DNA from 2 places in the Priestia sp. P1_B12_1 genome. Region 2 is predicted to be linked to the other one. Evidence: riboswitches for the same ligand, from Rfam matches in the RefSeq annotation. Region 2 holds a riboswitch; the other holds the start of a gene.
What was found. Region 2 has a riboswitch for glycine ahead of gcvT (glycine cleavage system aminomethyltransferase GcvT). Riboswitches for the same ligand answer to the same signal wherever they lie in the genome.
Positions count from the first base shown of each region.

Region 1: another riboswitch for glycine. It lies ahead of AC1D0Y_RS22670 (amino acid permease); the one in region 2 lies ahead of gcvT (glycine cleavage system aminomethyltransferase GcvT).

Region 1 is NZ_JBFTZR010000008.1:130,744-136,079, forward strand. It holds gene rlmD (23S rRNA (uracil(1939)-C(5))-methyltransferase RlmD) at 1-1,209, shown strand, start outside; gene AC1D0Y_RS22665 (FAD-binding oxidoreductase) at 1,551-2,900, shown strand; glycine riboswitch at 3,100-3,180, shown strand; gene AC1D0Y_RS22670 (amino acid permease) at 3,339-4,679, shown strand; gene AC1D0Y_RS22675 (cache domain-containing protein) at 5,022-5,336, shown strand, end outside.
Region 2 is NZ_JBFTZR010000001.1:686,785-692,120, reverse strand. It holds gene AC1D0Y_RS03585 (YqhG family protein) at 1-326, opposite strand, end outside; gene AC1D0Y_RS03580 (DEAD/DEAH box helicase) at 313-1,986, opposite strand; glycine riboswitch at 2,167-2,259, shown strand; gene gcvT (glycine cleavage system aminomethyltransferase GcvT) at 2,472-3,572, shown strand; gene gcvPA (aminomethyl-transferring glycine dehydrogenase subunit GcvPA) at 3,593-4,939, shown strand; gene gcvPB (aminomethyl-transferring glycine dehydrogenase subunit GcvPB) at 4,932-5,336, shown strand, end outside.

The sequences.
Region 1 (5,336 bases), on a different contig from region 2:
TTTGCCGAGGGGAAAATCAAGCGAATTCGCAAAAAATCTCCTCATCGCGTAGAAGCACCCTGTCCTATTTACGAGCAGTGCGGAGGCTGTCAGCTTCAGCATTTATCGTATGAAGGTCAGCTAGAATCTAAGCGCGATATCGTTTTGCAGGCGTTCGAACGTCACAGTTCATTAAAAAAAGTAGAAGAGAAAACACGCCAAACGATTGGCATGGAAGATCCTTGGCGCTATCGTAATAAATCCCAGTTTCAAGTGGGTATGGACAAACAAAAAGTCATCGCTGGTTTGTACGGACTGAACTCTCACCGCTTGATTGATATTGAAAACTGTCCCATTCAGCATAAAGCTACAAATCACGTGACAAAAGAAATAAAACGAATTTTACAAGACCTTCAAATTCCTATTTACAATGAGCGCAAACGCCGTGGTATTGTACGTACTATCGTATCTCGAGTAGGATTTGAAACGGGTGAAGTGCAAATTGTCTTGATTACGGCTAAACAAGACATTCCGAAAAAAGAGCTGCTGATTAAAGAAATTCAGCGTCGCCTACCGGAAGTGAAATCGCTCGTACAAAACGTAAACGGCCAAAAAACATCGCTTATTTTTGGAGACGAAACGTTTACTCTTGCTGGAAAATCAGTGATTCAAGAAACGTTAGGGGACATTTCATTCGAACTTTCAGCTCGTGCATTCTTCCAGCTGAATCCTCTTCAAACCGTGAAGCTATATGACGAAGTAAAAAAAGCAGCTGCGTTAACAGGCAGTGAAAAAATTGTAGATGCTTACTGCGGAGTAGGGACAATTGGCTTATGGCTTGCTAAAGATGCCAAAGAAATTCGCGGAATGGATACGATTGAAGAATCGATTGCAGACGCAAGAAAAAATGCCCAAGATCATGGGTTTGAGCATGCTACGTACGTAACGGGTCCGGCTGAGAAATGGATGCCGCAGTGGGTAAAAGAAGGCTGGAAGCCAGACGTTATCGTCGTTGATCCGCCGCGAACAGGCTGTGATGACAAGCTTCTAAAAACGATTTTACAAGTGAAGCCAAAGAAAGTGGTTTACGTTTCTTGTAATCCATCCACATTAGCCAAAGATGTGCAGCAGCTGTCGAAGGCTTATCATGTTGATTACATTCAGCCTGTTGATATGTTTCCGCATACGGCGCACGTGGAGAATGTGGTGAGTTTGACGTTAAAAAAATGAATAGAAAAAGAGTAAAGGGCAGATTAGATTCTGCTCTTTTTTCTTTGAGCTGTACTCTTATTAAATGGAGAAAGTTGTTAAAATTCAACATCTGTTCTTTTAGTGTAAAAAAATATCTTAGTATAGTGAGATGAAATTCCCATAAAGTTTAGTCATGGAAAGTGTTACGTCGCTAAAGAGAAATTACATAAGAGGGTTAATGCCTTTAAGATAAACTATAGTGACGTCTTTTATACAAATAATAAACGCAAACTCTATCCCAAAACCCAAACCTTTAACCACATCGATAATACTATATTAATAAAACTACTAAAAAGTATGTACAAAGGGGAAGAGGTTAAATGGACTCAATGTTTTTAAAAGGACTTACGGGCGAAGTGGTAACGCCAAAAGACCCCATTTATGAGGAAGCTCGTCAGGAATGGAATCGCGCTATTGATAAATTTCCGCTTGTGATTGTGTACTGTGAAAAAAAGCAGGATGTTGTGAATGCGATCCACTGGGCGCGTAAGCATCGTGTTGAGATTCGCATTCGATCTGGCGGTCATCATTATGAAGGATATTCTACGGGTGACTGTGTATTAGTCATTGATATTAGTCGATTAAATGGGTTGAAATTAGATAGGAAACGGAACATTTTAAAGATGGAAGCAGGAGCGAAAAATACGGAAGTGTATGGTTTCATTGGTTCGAACGGATATGTTTTTCCAGGAGGAACGTGTCCGACTGTTGGGGTGTCTGGCTTTACGCTTGGTGGAGGCTGGGGACTTTCAAGCAGGCTTTACGGGTTAGGATGCGACAGCTTGATAGAGCTAGAGTTAGTCAATTATGAAGGAAAGCTCATCAAAGCAAACAAATCGTGTAACGCTGATCTTTTTTGGGCATGCCGCGGTGCCGGTGGCGGTAACTTTGGCGTTGTAGTAAGCATGACGTTTCAGCTTCCAAAGCCAACGAACAGCTCTGTGACGCTCGTTCGCTTCTTTTATGTAGGTACTACAAAGGAGAAGCAGAGACAAGTGATGAATATATGGCAAAACTGGCTGCCCGAACTGGACAAACGTATGACGCTAGTTGCAAGCTTTTATAATGCTGAAGGAGAAGGGTTAGGCATATTTGCAAACGGCTTCTTTTACGGCTCCCCAGAAAGAGCTCGGAAGATTTTGCAGCCTTTTGCAGAAGCAGAAGGGTTTCAAGTAGAGCTGGAATCATTACCTTTTCTTGAAGCGGTAAAAAAAATAGAGGAAACCTATCCTCCGTCTGAAAAATTTAAGTCAACGGGAAGATTTGTGCAAAGAACGTATTCACGTGTTGAGCTTGAAAATCTTACAGATCTCATCCAGCGTCCAGCAGAAGGTTCCGTGTATGCTGCGATTTCTTTTTATGCACTAGGAGGAGAAATTCGCCGTGTTGGTAAAAGAGAAACGGCTTTTTTCTACAGAAACGCCAGATATATTATGGGGTTTCAGTCTATATGGACAGACGATGCATATGCAAGAGTCAACAGAGATTGGCTTCGCAAGCGATTTGAATATATTAAAAGTATGACGATAGGCTCCTATGTGAATTTCCCTATCAGCAACCTTAGAAATTACGAACGTGAGTATTTTGGAGACAACGCAGAGAGATTAGAAAGAGTGAACAAAAAGTATGATCCGTTTAATGTGTTCAGGTTCCCGCAGGGACTCAGGTAGCGTGCGGAAAAGGATACTAAGTTGACGATTGAAACTGTTCCATTACCTTCTTTCGAAGAAGGTAAATAAATGAAAGTAATCTTTCTTGTTGACAAAGCATCCAACTGGTATTAGAATAAACAACTATTCGACAGTCATTCTATTGATTGAAAAATTTAATACGTAGAAAGCTATGATTGCTATGGATCACACTATAGCAGGAGCAGCTTCTGGAGAGATCGCGAGAGTTTCGCGACGCCGAAGGGTTCACAATCTCAGGCAAAAGGACAGAAGAGTACCGGATATTTATTTGGCGTGTTACTAATTGGTAGCCTGTGCCTTAATATTTGTTATTCTTATGACCATGAGATTGGAGCGCATCCAATCTCTTTTTTTATTGGACTTTATTTGTAGTCCGCACGATCGCATCAAAGGTTTTATTGTTAGGAGGAGTTAGAGTTGGAACAACGAGAATTAAAGAGGGATTTATCCAATCGTCATGTTCAGCTAATTGCGATTGGGGGAACCATTGGTACGGGCTTGTTTTTAGGTTCTGGTAAAGCCATACAGCTTGCGGGTCCCTCTATCATCTTTGCTTATTTAATTGTTGGTATTGCGCTTTTCTTTGTGATGAGAGCGTTAGGAGAACTACTGCTTTCTAAAGCAGGTTATCAATCACTAACAGATATTGCTGAAGAGTACCTTGGACCGTGGGCTTCATTTGTCACCGGATGGACGTACTGGTTTTGCTGGATCATGACAGCTATGGCTGATGTCATTGCCGTTGGTGTATATGTGAAATATTGGTTCAATATTCCTCAGTGGATTCCTGCACTTATTTGTGTAATCATTTTATTAGGGCTTAACTTATTAACCGTAAAATTATTTGGAGAATTAGAGTTTTGGTTTGCTTTAATAAAGGTTATTACGATTCTTGCGTTAATTATTATTGGCGTTATTTTGCTGGTAATGGGATTTAAAACAGACGCGGGATCCGTTACTGTTCAAAACATTTGGAATCACGGAGGACTGTTTCCAAATGGGGTTTCAGGTTTCTTACTTTCATTCCAAATGGTTATATTCGCATACGTCGGGGTTGAGTTGGTAGGGGTATCGGCAGCAGAAACATCAAATCCCCAAAAAAATATTCCATCGGCCATTAATAAAATTCCGCTGCGAATCTTATTTTTCTATGTTGGAGCGCTTATCGTTCTCTTATTTATTAACCCGTGGATGGAATTAAATGCAGCAGAAAGCCCATTTGTTAAAACCTTTAGTTTAGTCGGAATTCCTCTTGCTGCTGGAATTATTAATTTTGTTGTATTAACTTCAGCCGCTTCTGCTTGTAATAGCGGGATGTTTTCAACAAGCCGTATCTTATATAATTTAAGTAAAAATGACCAAGGGCCATCTAAGTTTGCAAAACTGAATAAAAATCACGTACCAAGCAACGGATTATTTGTATCTACGCTGGTCATCTCAGCGGGAGCTCTTTTAAGCAAGCTTATACCAGACCAAGCTTTTGGCATCGTAACGACCATTAGCGCTATTTGTTTTATTTGGGTGTGGAGTATCATTCTTATTTGCCATCTAAGGTATAAAAAGACGCGTCCGCAGCTGCATGCAGCATCAGCATTCAAAGCACCGTTAACACCATTTATAAACTATGTTGTATTAGCATTGTTTGCGGTGATTCTTGTTATTATGCTGTTTTCTGACGCGACGCGCCCAGCCTTATTGTTGACGCCTGTTTGGTTTATTCTCTTATTTATTTTTTACTGGACTAGAAGGGGAAAATAAATAAATCTTTAAAGGCTAGAAAATCAGCAGGAAACAACCATAATTTTTTATAAAAGAATATAGTAAACTTTTGACCTCATCACTCCGTGATGAGGTCTTTTTAGTGGAGATAAATAATTGATTTCTACTGCATGAATAAAATGCAGGAAGCAAAGTTTATAGAAGAAAACTAAAAGTTGTTCTAACAGAAAACACAGTGAGAAAGCTCATAGTTTTCTGTTAGGAATGTAGAACAAATTGCTTTTCTTCTATGTCTAAAGATGGAATTCCGTCATTTATATGGAAAAGTCTTCATTTTGGAGTACAATGAAGGTAGACTTCATTAGATTAAGGTGAACAAACATGAAATGGTTTAAATCTCATACGTTTTGGAAAATCTTCACGATTAACGTGCTTCTTATTTGTACCATATTAACGCTAATGTTTATTGTTTCAAGAGTGATGCTGCCTAATATTTCTCAAGATCAATATCGACAGGTAACTGATAAAACCGTCAAGAGAATGAAAGAGCAAATTAACGTCGTCATTAAAGATATTTGGAGCCTAGGCGACGAGGTACAGCAAGATCCTATTTTTTTATCGGATGATGAACAAGAAATAGACAAAGAATTGCAGAAAATAGTTAATATTTCACCGTATATCGATAGCGGAACCATT
Region 2 (5,336 bases):
GCAACTTGTTCATACAAGTGAATAAACCCGCCAAGTTTTTGAGTAGAAGCGAAAATTTGGTGCAGCCTAGGTGAACCGAAATGAATTCGTTCTCCTTGAACGGAATCGTCTTCAAATGCTGGGTCTGTAATGAAAGTGAGCGAAGCAGGAGTTGCTTCTCCTCCCGTCTTTTCGATATAGTGCCAATAAAATGGACGATTCATCAATTCTTTATCGAGTTCAATCGTTAATTGAACCGTCAGGTAAGACGATGTTTCTGTGACAATAGAACAATTATTAGCTAGAAAATAACGCTTTAAAAATTGATGAATATCAGTTTGCTGCATGCTGATCCTCCTCGCTGTCTTCGTATTGAATAATAGACGTCAAGTTCTCCATTTTGATTTTTATTTCTCCTTCACTCCGTGAATGAAATAAAATATCTTGAATATGCTCTTCGATATTTTTTAAATCAAGCTTTGTTAAAATATCATCTAGCTCTCCAACAACCCGTTCAAAAAGGTTTATTTTTTCGTACAGTAATTTTAAAATATGTTCTTCGACCGTATGTTGAATGGCTAAATTGTAAATGTGAACATCATGTTTTTGACCTAAACGATGGACCCTTCCAATTCGCTGTTCTAGACGCATTGGATTCCACGGCAGATCATAGTTAATGATATGATGACAAAACTGAAGGTTGATTCCTTCTCCGCCTGCTTCAGTGGCAATAAATACTTGCGCGTGGCTTTCAAAAAGCTGCTTCATCCAGTCTTTTTTACCTCGCTTAAATCCGCCTCTAAAGGGTACAGAGGTAATTCCATGCTGTTTTAAATACCACTGTAAATACAGTTGAGTTGCCCTGTACTCAGTAAAAATAATGACTTTATCATCAATTTTCTGAACGAGCTCTAGCACTTTTTCTGCTTTTGCATTTTGCGGCACTTGCTGAAGTAGTTCCATTAACGGCGTAATCATATGTTCCGTTAATGCGCTGTTTTGATCTTCCTGACGTTCCAGCATGTTTTTTAATGTCATATACACCGCTTCACGGCTGCTGCAGGCCTCTCGCTGCAGAGTTAAAATTGAAAAAGCGCTTGAAGGGTGGAGTCCGTTTCCTTTAAAAGATGTAATTGCATCGTACAGCTCCCGTTCTTTTGGCGAGAATTCAACAGGAATGGTTTGAACAATTCGCTTCGTCCATTCGATACCCGTATCGTGGCGGCGATTTCGAATCATAACTTTGTTAACAAGCTCTTTTAAGTGTTCATCGTTTTGCAAAGAGCGTTTTTTAGCGGAAAATAATTCTTCGAAATAGTCTTTATTGCCGAGATGGCCAGGCTTTAAAAGAGAGACTAAGTTAAAAATTTCTTCAATTCGATTTTGAATCGGTGTTGCGGTTAGCAACAGACAAAATTTCTTTTTTAGACTTTGCACAAATTCATAGTTTTTTGTTTTGTTGTTTTTAAGTTTGTGAGCTTCATCAATGATGATGAGATCGTAGTCTTGTTCAAGCACAATTTCTCGATGAGGAGAACGTTTTGCTGTATCAATTGAAGATACAACGATGTCACACTGATCCCACACATATGATTTTCTTTGAGGAACTGCGGGAATATAAAATTTTTGATTCAATTCCATAGCCCACTGTGAAACAAGCGAAGCTGGAACTAAAATGAGAACTTTTTTAACAAGTCCGCGAATCATATATTCCTTCAAAATTAGCCCTGCTTCAATCGTTTTCCCCAGTCCTACTTCATCTGCTAAAATGGCTTTCCCATTCATTGTTTCAACTACTTGTTTGGCTACTTCGAGCTGATGAGGAAGCGGCGTTAAATCAGCTAGATGTTTTGGGCTTTGCAGTCCTTCAAATTCTGAGATAAGCGTTTGGTCTTCTATTTCATAGGCAAGTTTATACAAATCCCATGCAGACCAAGGGCCATCTTGCTCCAATTTAGTTGAGAAGGCTGCTTCCCATGTTTCATCGATGTTTAATTTCACTTTCATGATAAAAATGCTCCTTTGTAAAAAATTTTTATTGAACAAATGATAAGAATCAGGTAGGATAAAAATATATTTAGAAAATTTGAAAAAGAAAATAGATTAGCACTTTACAAATGATTGTGTGAATAAAGATAGATACATCTTTCAGTAGTATGCCCAACTTTACCAACTTTATAGAAGCGAATGACGACACGGGGAGAGACTACTTGAATGTAGCGCCGAAGGAGCAAGCAATAAAATTGTGAATCTCTCAGGCAAAAAGACTCTTGTTTGACGCAGCTCTGGAGAGTGTCTATGCGTTTATAGACCACCCACGAGGCAAACCTATTCGTTTATAGGTAAACTTTCAGGTGAAAAGGACAGAGACTTCCTACTAAATACAGTAGGGGGTTTTCTGTCCTTTTTTGTTTGGATACATAGTGATCCCCACACTATTTGAAAACTCCCCGTTATGAAAAGTTTCACGTGAAAAAGAGGAGGACATAAATATGACAACAGAATTACACAAAACGCCGCTTTATGATACCTATCAAAAATATGGTGCCAAAACAATTGATTTTGGCGGATGGGCTCTTCCCGTTCAATTTTCTTCTATTAAAGAAGAGCATGAAGCTGTACGTACAAAGGCAGGGCTTTTTGATGTCTCTCATATGGGAGAAATTCTTGTAACAGGAGCTGATAGCTTAGCTTTTCTTCAGCACACGATGACAAATGACGTTTCTACCCTCGTAGATGGAAAAGCGCAGTATACGGCTATGTGTTATGAAGACGGAGGCACGGTAGATGATTTGCTGATTTATAAAAAAGCAGATCAAGAGTATTTGCTAGTCGTAAACGCTGCTAATATTCAAAAAGACTATGAGTGGCTGGTGTCTCACAAACAAGGAGATGTAACGCTCGTTAATCAATCTGATGAAACTGCGCAGTTAGCTTTACAAGGTCCTGTAGCAGAAAAAGTTTTACAAACGTTAACGAACGAAAATTTAGCTCTATTAAAGCCATTTACATTTGCTGATGATGTAGAAGTAGCGAATATAAAAGCTCTCGTTTCACGTACTGGGTACACCGGGGAAGACGGCTTTGAAATTTATTGTTCTTCAACTGACGCCGCTCACTTGTGGACGGCTATTTTAGAAGCAGGCAGTGATGAAGGTGTGCTGCCTTGCGGATTAGGAGCTCGCGATACGCTTCGTTTTGAAGCCACTTTGGCTTTATATGGCCAAGAGCTTTCAAAAGATATTACGCCCATTGAAGCTCGAATTGGATTTGCAGTAAAAACGTACAAAGACAGCTTTATTGGAAAAGAAGTGTTAAAAGAACAGCGTGAAAGCGGGGCACCTCGTAAGCTGGTAGGAATTGAAATGATTGATAAAGGTATACCAAGACACGGTTACGAAGTATTTGCAGATGAAGAACAAATTGGATTTGTGACAACAGGTACACAGTCACCGACATTAAAGAAAAACATCGGTCTAGCACTATTGTCAGCAGAGTATACAGAGCTTGGTCAAGAAGTGGAAGTGCAGGTTCGGAAAAAACGCTTAAAAGCAAAAGTGGTTTCAACACCTTTTTATAAACGTTCAAAGTAAGCTTTGGGGAGGAATTTAACATGTTACATCGCTATTTACCAATGACAGAACAAGATCAGCAGCAAATGTTAGCAGCAATTGGTGTTTCATCTGTTGATGATTTATTTTCAGATATTCCGCAGCGCGTTCGTTTTCAAGGAGAATACAATATTAAAAAAGCGGCCTCAGAGCCTCAGTTGTTAAAAGAATTAAATAGTATGGCTGCTAAAAATGCTCATTTAAAAGACTATGCTTCTTTTTTAGGAGCAGGAGTTTACGATCATTACATGCCGGTTATTGTTGATCATGTTATTTCTCGTTCGGAATTTTATACGGCCTATACTCCGTATCAACCAGAAATTTCTCAAGGAGAACTTCAGGCCATCTTTGAATTTCAAACAATGATTTGTGAGTTAACGGGGATGGACGTGGCTAATTCTTCTATGTATGACGGAGGAACTGCTTTAGCAGAAGCCGCTATGCTCAGTGCGGGTCAAACAAAAAAGAAAAAAGTACTTGTCTCTGCGGCTGTTCACCCTGAGTCAAAAGATGTGTTAAAAACGTATGCGAAGGGTCAATACATTGAAGTGGTAGAAATCCCTGCAGCAGACGGAGTAACAGATATGATTGCATTAGAAAAAGAGATGGGGAGTGACGTGGCAGCTGTTATTGTCCAGTATCCAAATTTCTACGGACAAATCGAGCCGTTAAAAGAAATTGAAGAAATTACCCATCAAGAAAAATGCATGTTTGTGGTTTCAAGCAATCCGTTATCATTAGGTTTACTTACGCCTCCTGGAGAGTTCGGAGCTGATATTGTCATTGGAGATGCACAGCCATTTGGTATTCCAAGTCAATTTGGAGGCCCGCACTGCGGATACTTTGCAACTACGTCTAAGCTTATGCGGAAAATCCCAGGACGTTTAGTAGGGCAAACGGTAGATGAAAACGGTAAGCGAGGGTTTGTTTTAACCCTTCAAGCACGTGAACAGCATATACGCCGCGATAAAGCGACGTCTAACATTTGTTCAAATCAAGCGTTAAATGCTTTAGCGGCATCAGTTGCCATGACAGCTTTAGGCAAGCAAGGTGTAAAAGAAATGGCGCTGCAAAATTTATCAAAAGCACATTATGCATATGAAGCGTTAAAGGCAAAAGGGGTAAATGTAGCATTTGAAGGACCGTTTTTTAATGAATTAGTCGTGAAGCTTCCTGTTTCGGTAACAGAAGCAAACAGTCAGTTATTAGCTTCAAAAATAATTGGCGGTTATGATCTTAGCCGTGATAACCAAGCGCTTGAAAATCACATGCTGCTTGCTTTTACAGAGCTCCGTACAAAAGAGGAAATTGACCAACTTGTAAATGAATTGGGGGATCTTCATGCTTAATCAAAATCAATCACTTATTTTTGAAAGCAGTAAAGAAGGGCGAATCGGCTATTCATTGCCAGAGTTAGATGTGCCAAAAGTTAATGCTGAAGAACTGCTTGGAAAAGCGTATGTGCGTACCAAAGCTCCTGAGCTTCCTGAAGTATCAGAACTCGATATTATGCGTCATTACACCGCGCTTTCAAAACGAAATCACGGAGTAGATTCAGGGTTTTATCCGCTTGGTTCATGTACGATGAAATATAATCCAAAAGTGAACGAACAAGCAGCACGCATTGCTGGGTTTGCGCATATTCATCCGCTTCAGGATGAGCAAACGGTTCAAGGTGCTCTCGAACTTTTATATGATTTACAAGAGCATTTAACAGAAATCACAGGAATGGATGAAGTAACGCTT